Larkinella insperata: one gene and its partners. The protein of the gene in region 3 interacts with the protein of the main gene of each other region in a pairwise test. Links are inferred from orthologs where the notes say so. Each region holds a gene or a part of one and is shown on either strand. Other genes may lie near its edges. The genes, in order: OQ371_RS07270, ung and OQ371_RS11100.

Region 1 (4,354 bases), 950 kb from region 3 along the record:
AAGGTGTCACCCACTACAGCCCACTGCGGTTCACCGAACAGACACAGTACCTTGCCCATGTCGTGCAGAAAACCCGTCAGGACAAACCAGTCGGGGTGACCGTCGGCGCGGATGGCTTCGGCGGTTTGCAGCAGGTGTTGCAGTTGGTCCAGTTCAATATCCGGGTCGGAATCGTCGACCAGCGTATTGAGGAACTCCATGGCACCCCAAACCGGAATTTCTTTCTTGTCGAATTTCAGGAATTCCGCCCGCTTCTGCTGCACGAAATCGTAGGTCTGGTAGGTATGATTCAGCCGGTAAAACTCGCGCACCGTGTCACGGCCCGGATTTTCGTAATTGCGGTATTCTTCTTTCGCTTTATGTTCCGGTTCGGGATAGCGGACCAGCAGATCATCTTCCCATTGTTCCAGGCTGTTGAGGGGATTGCGTTCGGTTTCGGTGAATGCCATAGTAAGGTAGCTGTTAGTAAGCCAATTATAGGGTTGTAAAGATACGGATTCCCGTTAGGATTGCAAAAACCAGCTATTCGAAATAGCCAGTCAATTCGTCAGATTGTGCAACGCCCAGACATCGCCGGAAAGTTCGGCGGTGGACTTCAATACCGCCAGAACGTCGGCAAAGGGCCGGTGATTGTCAGCCAGGTTGGAGAACAGAACCACCAGCGTTTTCCGTTCCGGAATCCAGACCACGCAGTTGCTGAAACCGCACGTACTGCCCGAGTGAAATAACTCCTTGCCTCCGCCCTTTGTTTGGGTGAAGAACCACCCCAACCCGTAGAATGCGTCTGGTTGCCCCTCAAGGGGATGATGGACCCGCCCGAGTTGTTCCTGCAGATCAACCAGCTTGTTGGTAATCAAGGCATCGTTCCATTTTTTGTAATCCGCCAGGGACGTGTAAACGCAGCCGTCGCCCTTCGTACCGCTCGTCACGCTCTGGTCCGAGAACCGGATTTTACCGTCCTGGTCGCGGGCGTATCCCATCGCCCGGTCCGGAATGGGGCGGCCGGGTTCGTACAGCGTGGTCTGGTTCATGCCCAGCGGCTTGAAAATATTTTCGGTGATAAAGTCCAGATACGGCTTTTTCGCTACCTGCTCCACCACCTGGGTCAGCAGGCAGAACGCCGAATTGCTGTAGCGAAACCGGCGGCCCGGCTCAAAATACGTCGAGTCCTTCGGTTTCAGCAGCGCCAGCACCTCCGCGTCAAAAATCTGGTCTTTTCGGCCGGGCGGCAGCCCTGTTTCATAATCCAGAATACCGGAGGTGTGCGTCAGCAAATGCCGCAGTTTGACTTTCTGTCCAATCCGCGGATTGAAATCCGGAAAGAACGTGAGCAGGTTGTCATCGAAGGAAAGCTTTTTCTGCTTTTCCAGCAACAGAATACACAGGGCCGTAAATTGCTTGGACACCGACGCCATCCGAAAATTAGTCGTGGGCGTAATCGGCATTTTTGTTTCCCGGTTGGCCAGACCAACGCCCCGGTTGTAAACGGTTTTGCCATCGACCACCACCAGCAGCGCCCCACCGGGCTGATCGGCGGAAAAGTTGCGGTGCATCACCGCGTCAAGGGCGGCTGCGGTTTTCTGGGCCAGAACGGGTTGAACGGCGAGCCCCATGAGACACCCGAATGCAACGATTTTCATGCCGGAAATCTACAAAAAGATGCGGTAGAATTTTCAGGAAAACGTCCAGATCCGATCGGGCGTCAGGCAGCCATCCAGCGAAATATCGCCCCGGTATACGTCGTCAATCCGATCAACGGGACTGAACAGCGATAGTCCGATTTTCAGGCAGTCCGGGCGGCATTCGGACAAAAACCGGTCGTAGAAACCGCCCCCGTAACCCACACGGTTGCCGGTCTGGTCGAAGGCCAGCAACGGCACCAGAACCAGATCGAATGAGGAAGGATGGATAAGGGATGATGGATTGAGGGCAGGCTCAGGAATCCCGTAGCGGCTTTTTGTAAACTCGGTGGTGGGTGTGATGGGGTAATGCTCCAGCGTTCCGGCAGCTTGATCGGTCACGGGCGCGGCTACCTGAATTGGCGGAAAATCCTGCCAAAGCTTTCGAATGATCAGCCAGGTATCCACTTCCTGCTGACGCTCAATGGGCAGAAACGAGCTGATCACCGAAACCGCTCTTTGCCAGTGATTACCCTGCAAGACCGCGAAAAACAGGTCTGTAAGGGCTTCGCAACGGTTTTGCCAATCGGTCTTCAGCAATGCCCGGCGCTTCCGGCGGAACTCGTCCCGCAACTCGGCTTTGGTCATGCGTTTAGTCTTTCAACACCAGCATCTGGTAGTCCAGCGGGTCAAAAACCGTCAGTACTTTCTGGACAAACTGCGGGTCATTGAGCTGGAAATTGAGGTAATTTTCGGTGCGTTCCTGAACACCGCCGTTCGGAAACAACTTGTTTTTCAGGGTCATTAGCTGATTGAGGGTTGTTTCGTAGTTGCGTTCCTCGGTTCGCTTGAGCCGTTTCTCCAGGTGGTCAATGGTGTGCATCAACCGGGCCTGTTCGGCCAGTACGGCTCCTTCCAGCGATTTGTCCACCTTCACGGATTTGTTCAGGATTTCCGCAAAACACTGCTGCAGGCAGGCTTTCTGCTCGGAAAGATCCAGGGAGTTTTCGCTGATCCGCTCGATGTACGACCGGCGTAGCTTCACATCATCCCAGAACAATTCTTCGGGTAAAACGCCCAGCTTTTCCATTTTTTTGGCGCTGGCCGGGTTGACGTACAGGGCAAAATTGCGGGGCATCAGCAACGGGAACGGAATCTGAAAATGGTCAAAAATTCCTTTTAGTTGCAGCCAGTACGGCACTTCCGACGGTCCGCCGATATACGCCAGATTGGGCAGAATCACTTCCTGATAAACCGGCCGCAGCACCACGTTGGGGCTGAACCGTTCGGGGTGCTCATCGACCAGCGTTAGTATTTCCTCCTGCGAAAACCGCAGATCGGTATTTAAAACCTGATAAGAAACCGTTTCATCGTCCGCCGTTTCCCGCACAATCCGTTCGCGCAGTTGGTCGTTCAGGTAAAACAGATTGATTTCGCGGGGCGTAATCTGCGTTTTGTAGCCCAACGCTTCGAGTTGCCCGCTGGTTTCGGTCACCATTCCGCTGGTCGGCTGATGGAGCAGCTCGTCTTTGATGATCGGGGCAAAAAGCCGTTTCAGGTCCGCATCGTCAGCGTCCAGGCAAATCAGCCCTTCTTTCCCCAGCAGCTCGTTGACATACCAGCGCACAGCATCGGAAAGCGTATCGTGTTTCAGGTAAGCTTCTTCAAACAGAAACAGCTTCTCCGGCATCTGTTCGAAGATTTCTTTCAATTCTTTCGGGTTCATGCGCCCAACGGCCCCGCGCTGCTCCGTTTCCCAGGTGTAGCTTTTCCCAAACAGCGTAAAGTGATTGATCTCCGCGAAATCATGATCTTCAGAAGCCAGCCAGTAGATCGGCACAAACCGGTATTCGGGATACGTTTCGTTCAGCTTTTTGGCCAAGTTTACCGTCGTAATCCATTTGTAGATCACGTAGAGCGGCCCCGTAAAAATATTCAGTTGGTGGCCCGTGGTCACCGTAAAGGTGTTCGGCTGCGCCAGAACGGAAAAGTCCGGTTTGTCAGAAATGTTCTGGTACTGCCGTTCCAGCACCTCCACCAGCGTCCGGCGTTTTGCCTCATCGAATGACCGATTTTTAGCCTGCTCCGCAAACGCTTCCAGCGTCGGAAAGCGGTCGTAATAAGGTTGAAGAGCTTCTTTCTGAGAAATATAATCGAGGAATAGCGTCGAAAACTGGCCGGTAGCGGTTAGCGGAAGGTACTGACAGTCCATGAAAACAGGATTTTTGACTGTCAACACAGAATTTTCAGTCTAGGTTCGGACGAGTCGGCCGGATTACAGGAATGGCCGTAAACTTTTATGTGGCCCGCCCACATAAAGCGTTGCAAAAGCTCTTTAGAATCAAGCCAGGCCGGTTTTTGGAATTTGATTCCAGAGGTGATTTCGGGTGGTATGAATTTCTTCCAACGCCCGGGTTCCGCCCACGGTTACGGTAAAAAACCGCTTCCGCCGACCTCCGCGCTCAGCCGTGGCCCCACCCATTTTGGAGTTCAGGTACCCTTTTTCTTCGAGCCGTTGCAGCGTGGCATGAATCGCACTCAGGCTAACCGTCCGACCCGTTTGCTTTTCAATCGCTTCGAGGATGGCAACCCCGTAAGCTTGCCCGTTGAGCATGGCGACGGTCAGCAGCACGAGCTCTTCAAATTCACCGAGGTATGGACGATTCATATTTGTTTAGGCTTTGTAAAACAAATATAAACCGTTTCAGTCAGATCGAAGAACCGTTAACAAAATA
Region 2 (4,208 bases), 2.1 Mb from region 3 along the record:
GGCCGGATTGATCTGCACAACCGCACCCAGCTCGATACCCTCGGGCCGTCGGACGTTGACGTGGCCATTGAATTTAGCTCGCCGGAGTCGGCCGTTGCCAACATTCAGGACTGCCTCAAACGGGGTTGGCCGATCGTTTGCGGCACCACCGGCTGGCTCGACCACCGGGCCGAAATCGAGGACCTGTGCCGCAGTACCAACGGGGCTTTTTTCTACGCATCGAACTACAGCATCGGCGTCAACCTGTTTTTTCGGTTGAATAAAATGCTGGCCCGGTTCATGAAAAGCTATCCGTCGTACCACGTCTCCATGACCGAGGTGCACCATACCGAAAAGAAAGACGCGCCGAGCGGCACGGCTATTACGCTGGCCGAAGGAATCATCGAAGAACTCCCCACCAAAAAACGCTGGAGTGAGAACACCGCCGAACAACCGGATGCCGTTGCTATTGAATCCCTGCGCGAGGGGACGGTGCCGGGAACGCACGTGGTTCGTTACGATTCCGAAGTCGATACCATTGAAATCAAGCACGTAGCCCACAGCCGCCAGGGGTTTGCCCTGGGAGCCGTTATTGCCGGTGAATGGCTGGCCGGACGCCAGGGCATTTTTGGCATGGATGACCTGCTGGGTGAAAACGTTACCGTCTAAATCAATCAACTACCAAACGCCGAGCAATAAATAAGGAATTGGAGATAATCGATTGAGAATCGGTTCGTTATTCAGTATTCATTGTTCATTATTTTCAACAGTATGTCAGTCGTTAAAAATCAGGAAACCGCCCCCCGGCGCAGCGCCAAGAACAAATCGCCGTTCCGCGAGTGGGTCGATTCCATTGTGTTTGCGGTGGTGGCCGCTACGCTGATCCGGTGGCTGTTTATGGAAGCGTTTACCATTCCGACGCCTTCGATGGAAAAGAGCCTGCTGGTGGGCGACTTCCTGTTTGTCAGCAAACTCCACTACGGAACCCGGACGCCCAAAACGCCCTTGCAGGTGCCGTTGACCCACCAAAAAATCTGGGGAACCGAAATACCGTCGTATCTGGACTGGATTCAGTTGCCGCAATACCGTCTGCCGGGCTTCTCGTCGGTCAAGCAGGGCGATGTTGTGGTGTTCAATTATCCTCCCGAAGACTACCCCACCGATCTGAAAACCAACTACATCAAACGCTGCATTGGCGTGCCGGGCGATGTGCTGGAAATTCGCGACCGCAAGGTTATCGTAAACGGAAAGGACTTTCCGGACCCGGTGAAATCGGAAACGGAATACTTCCTGAAAACCAATTCCGTCATCAGCGCGAAGGTTTTCAAACGGTATGACATCACGGATTACGAGCAGAGCACCGAAACCTACAACGACACCATTGCCGCCAACGACGCGTCGGGCTACCGGATTCATACCACGCCGGAAACCGCGGCTTTGCTGAAGCAGCAGGAGTTTGTGCAGGGAATTGAGGTGATCAAAACGCCGAAGGGCTCCGTCAACCCGTTCCAGCCCGTTTACCCGCAGTCGCCCCTGTTCCCCTGGAACGTAGACAACTACGGCCCCATTACCGTCCCGAAAGAAGGGGTGACCATTCCGCTCGACGAAAAGAACATCGCGCTCTACGGACCGGTGATCCAGAAATACGAAGACAACGACAAAGTGGAAATTGCCGAAAAATCAATCAAAATTGACGGCAAGCCCATCACCTCGTATACGTTCAAGCAGGATTATTATTTCATGATGGGCGACAACCGCCACAACTCCGCCGACTCGCGGTACTGGGGTTTTGTGCCCGCCGATCACATCGTTGGAAAAGCGGTTTTCATCTGGATGTCAATTGATCCGAACCCGGAAAGCGTCCTGAACAAAATTCGCTGGAACCGCCTGTTCCGGATTATTGACTAACCGGGCTACCGCTTCCAGTCAGTGCCCACCAACGGAAACACGGACTGGAAGCCGGTGGGCAATTACCATTCGATTTCCTGCAGACCTTTGCTTTTCAGAAAGGCGTTCGTCTGGCCGAAGTGTTTGTTGCCGAACCAGCCGCCGTGTTGCGCAGCCATCGGCGACGGGTGTTTGGCTTTCAGAACCAAGTGTTTACTGGCGTCAATAATGGCGCCTTTTTTTTGCGCGTAAGCGCCCCAAAGCAGAAAGACCAGGTTTTCTTTTTCGTCGGACAGGTGCTGAATGGCCGCATCCGTAAACGTCTCCCAGCCCTTGTTCTGATGCGAGCCGGCCTGGCTGGCCCGAACCGTCAGGGTCGCATTGAGCAGCAGAACCCCCTGAACCGCCCAGCGTTCCAGGTTACCGGATTTGGGGATGGGCGTGCCCAGGTCGTCCTTGATTTCTTTAAAAATATTAACCAGCGAAGGCGGTTTGGTAATGCCATCGTTGACCGAAAACGCCAAGCCATTGGCCTGGCCTTCACCGTGGTACGGGTCCTGCCCCAGAATGACAACCTTCGTCTGGTCGAACGGGCATTTGTCGAACGCGTTAAAAATCAGCTTGCCCGGTGGGTAGCAACGCTGCGTGCTGTATTCGAGCCGAACAAACTCGACCAGTTTCGGAAAATACGACTTCTCAAATTCGTCGTGCAGCCGCTGCTGCCAGGAGGGTTCAATAACGACCTTCATGCAAATGGAGTTGGGGTACCGGTTTATGGTAACAAGAATAACCTGCGCCGGGCCGGCTTGGTGCTGCGGCAAAACTGCGCAAACCTAAAATTATTTTCGGACCGTACTGGAATTATAAACTCTTAAATTTTATTTTCGTTTTAAGGTTGTCAAACAACAGGCTATTCGAATGATATCGGCAGTTACCGACGGCGTCAAGGTCAGTGTTGTGACCGAATACCAGCCGGAATATTCCAGTCCCTCGCAGGCGCATTTTGTGTTTACCTACCGGATCACCATTGAAAACAACAGCAATGCAACGATCCAGTTACTACGACGCCATTGGGTCATTTACGACGCTCATGGTTCGGCGCGGGAGGGGGAAGGTGCGGGCGTGGTAGGGCAGCAGCCTATTCTGGAACCCGGCGAAACCCACGAGTACGTTTCAGGCTGTAACCTGCGTTCGAGTTTGGGCAAAATGGGCGGAACCTATCTGATGGAGCGGGTGGTGGACGGGAAGCAATTCCGGGTCACTATTCCCGAGTTTACGATGGTGGTTCCGTACCGGTTGAATTAATTTTTCTGTAAAAGTCCGCCAGCGCGGTTTTCATTGTTTGATTCGAGCTTATCTAAAATTTCTTCTCAAGGCCCGCGGTGCGCATTCCCTGCATTCGCCTTTCGTTTTTGATCTTTACACCAACCTCATTCGATCCGATAATCCGCAAGAACCTGCGTTTGGGCCGATTCGTGCCCTGCAGAACGAATTGCTGCGGGAGACCCGGACCATCCAGATCACGGATTTTGGGGCGGGGTCCCGCATCAACAGCTCCCGCGAACGCGCCATTCGGGACATTGCCAAAAATTCGCAGAAGCCGGCGCGGTTCGGCCGTCTGATGTACCGGTTGATTCAACGGTTTGGCTCCCAAACGATCGTTGATCTGGGAACTTCGCTCGGCATCACCACGCTGTACGAAGCCGCTGCCGCCCCGACGGCCCAACTCTTGACGTTTGAAGGCTGCCCCCAGACCGCAGCCGTGGCAGCCGCCAATTTCCGGAAGCTGAACCGCCAGCATATCGAGATTGTAACGGGTAACCTGGACGAAACGCTGGCTGAGCGCTTGAAAACCGTCCCTTCCATCGATTTTGCATTTTTTGACGCCAACCACCGCTACGAACCGACCGTACAGTATTTTAAGACCTGTCTTTTGAAGGCCCATCATGAATCCTGTTTTATTTTTGACGATATTCACTGGTCGGATGAAATGGAGCAAGCCTGGGAAACGATCAAAGCAGACCCGGCCGTGACGGTTTCCATTGATCTGTTTTACATTGGCCTGGTGTTTTTCCGGCCCCAGCAACCCAAGCAGGATTTTATTCTAAAGTTTTGATTCGGAGTTTCTTATAAAAATAATCCGGCCATTATACACGTTGTCGGTATAACGGCAAAGCGTCCTATCGATCATACAACCGATTCATGAGCCATTTCTTTCGTCCTATTCGCCTGACTATATTGGGGGCGCTGGGTGTGGGTTTGCTGGTAGCTTCCTGCCAGAAATCCGATGATACACCCCAAGAGCAGCCCACGCCGGTCGCCAGTAGCTTTGAGCAGTTGCA
Region 3 (4,169 bases):
AGTGGCTGTTTTTTTACGATTCGCCTAATAAAGTACAATATTTTGACCGATTATTATGAAAATAATTCTTCCGGGTATTGCAAAGTACAATGAAAATATTTTACTTTGAGATAAATAATCAGATCATTCACTAAAAATCCCAACGCTCACACACTATCGATACAACGCTCTACGTTACCTAACTGATTACTGAAAAATGGACAAATTGCAGGTTAGCGACAGTGAGCTTATATCCCTGTACATCCGCGGTAGTGAAAAAGCCTTCGAGAAGTTGGTTCAGCGCCATAAATCGAAAGTTTATACCACGATTTATCTGATTGTAAAAGACCAGTACGTTGCCGAAGATTTAATGCAGGACACCTTTATCAAGGCCGTCGAAACCCTTAAATCTGGTAAGTACAACGAAGAGGGGAAATTTTTACCCTGGATTATTCGGATCGCTCACAACCTGGCTATTGATTTTTTTAGGAAGGAAAAACGCTACCCCAATGTAGTGTTTGAAGATGGTAGTAATGTGTTTAACACGCTGGAATTTGCCGAAGATTCAATTGAGTCGGTGCAGATCAAGCAGGAGACACATGAACATCTGCGTGAGCTGATTCAACGGCTGCCCGAGCAGCAACGTCAGGTTCTGATTATGCGGCATTACGAGGAAATGAGTTTCCAAGAAATTGCCGATGCAACCGGAGTCAGTATCAATACGGCATTGGGGAGAATGCGTTATGCTTTAATCAATTTGCGAAAGCAACTAAGCAAACGTTCCCCATACTATGATACAAATCTTTACCAACGATGACGTGATCCGGTACGTCTATGAGGAGACTTCCGCAGAGGAAAATCTGTTGATTGAAGACGCCCTGATGGCCGAACCGGAATTAATGAGTTTCTACCTGGATACGCTGGAGGTTAAGTGTTTGATGAACAAAATCGAACGCACTCCGTCGGACGCCACGATTCAAAATATCCTGAATTTTTCAAGGAATTACTCGCCAAACCCGTCTGCCTGATTTACGGCCTGACGGGTTTTTATTTCTCCGCTCAACTCGATTTTCTCTGCTTGACTCTGCGAAACTAATGCAAAACTATTTCGCAACGTAAAGCGGAGGTAACTGAGTTGAGCGGAGTGAGTAGTTGTTTTATTCTATGCAAAAGAAAGAGCGCTTTCGCCTGTTTCTCGATTACTTCATTACGAACTTTCCGGAACCAAAGACTGAACTCCACTACGGCAATCCGTATGAATTACTGGTCGCGGTTATCTTATCGGCCCAATGCACCGATAAGCGGATTAATCAGGTGACTCCCAAATTATTCGAGCGGTTTCCCGACCCCGAATCACTCGCAGCTGCGTCGGTTGAGGAGGTTTTTGGCTACATCCGGAGCGTGTCCTATCCGAACAACAAAGCCAAGCACTTAGTCGGTATGGCGAAGGTGCTGACCGAACAGTTTGGTTCGGAAGTCCCGGCAAAAGTGGAAGAGTTGCAGAAAATGCCGGGGGTTGGCCGCAAAACTGCCCACGTTATTACGTCCCTGATTTTTAACCAACCGACAATGGCCGTTGATACGCACGTTTTTCGTGTGTCGCACCGACTGGGGCTGGTTCCTATAACTGCCACCACACCTTTGGCCGTTGAGAAAGCCCTGATGCCTTACATCCCGAAGGAGTACGTTCCCAAGGCGCACCACTGGCTGATTCTGCACGGACGGTACGTGTGCATTGCCCGCACTCCAAAGTGTGCCGAATGCGCCCTGTCGCACTTCTGCAAGTATTACGAGAGTCTTGAACGGGGGCTACGCCGGGTCAAAGGCGAACCATCCTAGACCGGAATTATGCGGAAGGATTAACCTAGATGTGTCACCGCCGTGGCTGGCCTCCTGGCTAATCCTTCATTTTTTGAACGACGCGATTAGAACTGTTCCAGTCCGGCAAAGAAAAAGTCGCTTTCAATTTTAGCGTTCTCGTCCGAGTCCGAACCGTGAATGGCGTTTGCTTCCATTGACTTGGCAAACTGCTTCCGGATGGTGCCCTCCTCGGCCTGAGCGGGGTTGGTGGCGCCGATCAGCTTGCGGAAATCCGCCACGGCATTGTCTTTCTCCAGAATCATGGGAACAATGGGTCCCGACGACATGTACGTTGTCAAGCCGTCGTAGAAAGGACGCTCCTGGTGTACGGCGTAGAACTGCCCGGCGCGTTCTTTGGTCAGATGAACTTTCTTGATGGCAACGATTCGAAAACCGGCTTCTTCAATGATTTTAATGATTGCGCCGGAATGGCCCTCTGCTACCGCATCGGGCTTAATCATCGTGAACGTACGGTTGGTCGTCATGAGGAAGTGAGCCAAAATATTATTTGGCTTCAAAGGTATAAAGATTAGATAACAATTCTTCGTAATTTTGTGAATTGATACTTGCCCGCTCCTGCGGGATGATTTGTAAATGCAAGACTTCGACGCCATTCGTGATTTAATTGAGAAGCCCCAGACGGTGCTGATTACGACCCACCTCAACCCCGATGCCGATGCCATGGGTTCGTCGCTGGGTCTGGCGGGCTATCTGAAAAAGCGGAACCACCGGGTAACGGTTGTTGCCCCCACCGAATACCCCGATAATCTATACTGGCTCGGCGGAAACAACGAAGTCATTGTATTTGAGGAGAAAAAGCGGGTTGAGATAACGCAACTGTTTGAGCAGGCCGACGTTATTTTTTGCCTTGACTTTTCGGTTTTGAATCGCATCCGTGATCTGGAGCCACTGGTACGGCAGTCGCGCGCCAAAAAAGTGATGATTGATCACCACCTGGAACCCGAATCGTTTGCCGATTTTACGTATTGGGATACCTCGGCTGCGGCCACGGCCCAGCTGATTTTCCGGCTGATCGACCAGATGGGCGACAAGGCCCTCATCGATGTGCCAATCGCCGAATGCCTGTACGCCGGTATCATGACCGATACGGGGTCGTTCCGGCACGCCAGCACCACGGGCGATGTGCACCGCGTCGTGGCTGATCTCATCGATGTTGGCATTGAAGTCAGCCCCATTCATCGCCGGATCTATGACAATGTTTCGCTGGACAAACTCCGCTTTACCGGCTACGCGCTTTCGGAGAAGCTGGTGGTTCTGCCGGAATACCGCTTTGCCTACATCACCATTACCGACGCGGAACTCAAACGGTTCCGGTCGAAAATGGGCGATACGGAGGGGCTGGTGAACCAGGCACTGGCCGTGGAGGGCGTCGTTATGGCGGCCATTCTGATTGACCGGGGGGATGAAGTGAAAATGTCATTCCGGTCGCTGGGCGATTTTTCGGTGCGTGATCTGGCCAGCCAGCATTTCAACGGCGGAGGCCACAGAAATGCCGCCGGGGGCCGAACCACCCTGACCTTGCAGGAAACCGAAGAAAAACTGTTAAATGTGTTACCCGCTTATCAGGAACAACTCTTAGAATCCGTTTAATTTAAAACACTATACTGTTTGTGGTGTGTAGTTAACCACAAATTCTAACCAAAAACTACGAACTACAAACTCAAATTTCATGAATCTCAAATCCATTGGTACACTTTCTCTGCTGGTAGCGGCTCTGGCTTCCTGCGACAACAACCGGGTGCAAGTAACCGAAAACGGCCTGAAGTACAAGTTTCACGAAGATGTTGAAGACACGCGCAAGGCAAAAGTCGGCGACGTGATGACATTTAATATTACGGTTAAAAACAGCAAGGACTCGACGCTCGGCAGTAGCTACACCACCGGCTCGCCCGTAAAACAACCCCTGCAGGCATCTACCTTCAAAGGCAGCCTGGAAGAAGGTCTGGCGTTGCTGAGCAAAGGCGACAGCGCCACGATTTACGTGAACGCCGACTCCATCGCGGCTCGGTCCATGCAGCCCCTGCCGCCGTTTATTCCGAAAGGCTCCGACATTGCCTACACCATCAAGGTGGTTGACATCCAGTCAATGGAAGAGTTCCAGAAAGCACAAGTAGCGCTCCGGGAAAAACAAAAAGGCGTCGATGCCAAAACCATCGCGGACTACGTAGCGAAAAACAAACTGGCCGGACAAAAAACGGCATCGGGTCTATATTTCGTCATTACCCAGCCGGGCGCAGGTCCGCAACCGGCTTCCGGCGACGTGGTCAAAGTGAAATACACCGGCAAGCTGATGGACGGTAAGGTATTCG

What was found.
Region 1: the proteins of OQ371_RS11100 (region 3) and OQ371_RS07270 interact in binary tests that used the Escherichia coli proteins (3 or more experiments, as listed by UniProt). The link is inferred for Larkinella insperata from one-to-one orthologs.
Region 2: the proteins of OQ371_RS11100 (region 3) and ung interact in binary tests that used the Escherichia coli proteins (3 or more experiments, as listed by UniProt). The link is inferred for Larkinella insperata from one-to-one orthologs.

Annotation. Positions count from the first base shown.
Region 1 is NZ_CP110973.1:1,789,782-1,794,135, forward strand. What follows is about bases 471-3,443. They hold OQ371_RS07270 (5-formyltetrahydrofolate cyclo-ligase), read right to left. Parts: upstream 2,268-3,443; coding sequence 1,674-2,267; downstream 471-1,673. Other genes in these bases: OQ371_RS07265 (serine hydrolase domain-containing protein), read right to left, coding at 540-1,640; bshC (bacillithiol biosynthesis cysteine-adding enzyme BshC), read right to left, coding at 2,272-3,443. Outside these bases: OQ371_RS07260 (inositol oxygenase family protein), read right to left, coding at 1-449; more of bshC, read right to left, coding at 3,444-3,831; OQ371_RS07280 (PadR family transcriptional regulator), read right to left, coding at 3,961-4,287. UniProt on the Escherichia coli protein: Involved in the removal of 5-formyltetrahydrofolate.
Region 2 is NZ_CP110973.1:4,829,510-4,833,717, forward strand. The notes cover bases 783-3,609. They hold ung (uracil-DNA glycosylase), read right to left. Parts: upstream 2,616-3,609; coding sequence 1,950-2,615; downstream 783-1,949. Other genes in these bases: lepB (signal peptidase I), read left to right, coding at 783-1,887; apaG (Co2+/Mg2+ efflux facilitator ApaG/CorD), read left to right, coding at 2,785-3,171; OQ371_RS19640 (O-methyltransferase), read left to right, coding at 3,209-3,609. Outside these bases: dapB (4-hydroxy-tetrahydrodipicolinate reductase), read left to right, coding at 1-648; more of lepB, read left to right, coding at 751-782; more of OQ371_RS19640, read left to right, coding at 3,610-3,982; OQ371_RS19645 (monooxygenase), read left to right, coding at 4,069-4,208. UniProt on the Escherichia coli protein: Excises uracil residues from the DNA which can arise as a result of misincorporation of dUMP residues by DNA polymerase or due to deamination of cytosine.
Region 3 is NZ_CP110973.1:2,739,332-2,743,500, reverse strand. The notes cover bases 615-3,402. They hold OQ371_RS11100 (nucleoside-diphosphate kinase), read right to left. Parts: upstream 2,325-3,402; coding sequence 1,905-2,324; downstream 615-1,904. Other genes in these bases: OQ371_RS11095 (DHH family phosphoesterase), read left to right, coding at 2,434-3,402; nth (endonuclease III), read left to right, coding at 1,144-1,818; OQ371_RS11110 (hypothetical protein), read left to right, coding at 771-1,007; OQ371_RS11115 (RNA polymerase sigma factor), read left to right, coding at 615-796. Outside these bases: more of OQ371_RS11115, read left to right, coding at 197-614; more of OQ371_RS11095, read left to right, coding at 3,403-3,450; OQ371_RS11090 (FKBP-type peptidyl-prolyl cis-trans isomerase), read left to right, coding at 3,530-4,169. UniProt on the Escherichia coli protein: Major role in the synthesis of nucleoside triphosphates other than ATP. The ATP gamma phosphate is transferred to the NDP beta phosphate via a ping-pong mechanism, using a phosphorylated active-site intermediate.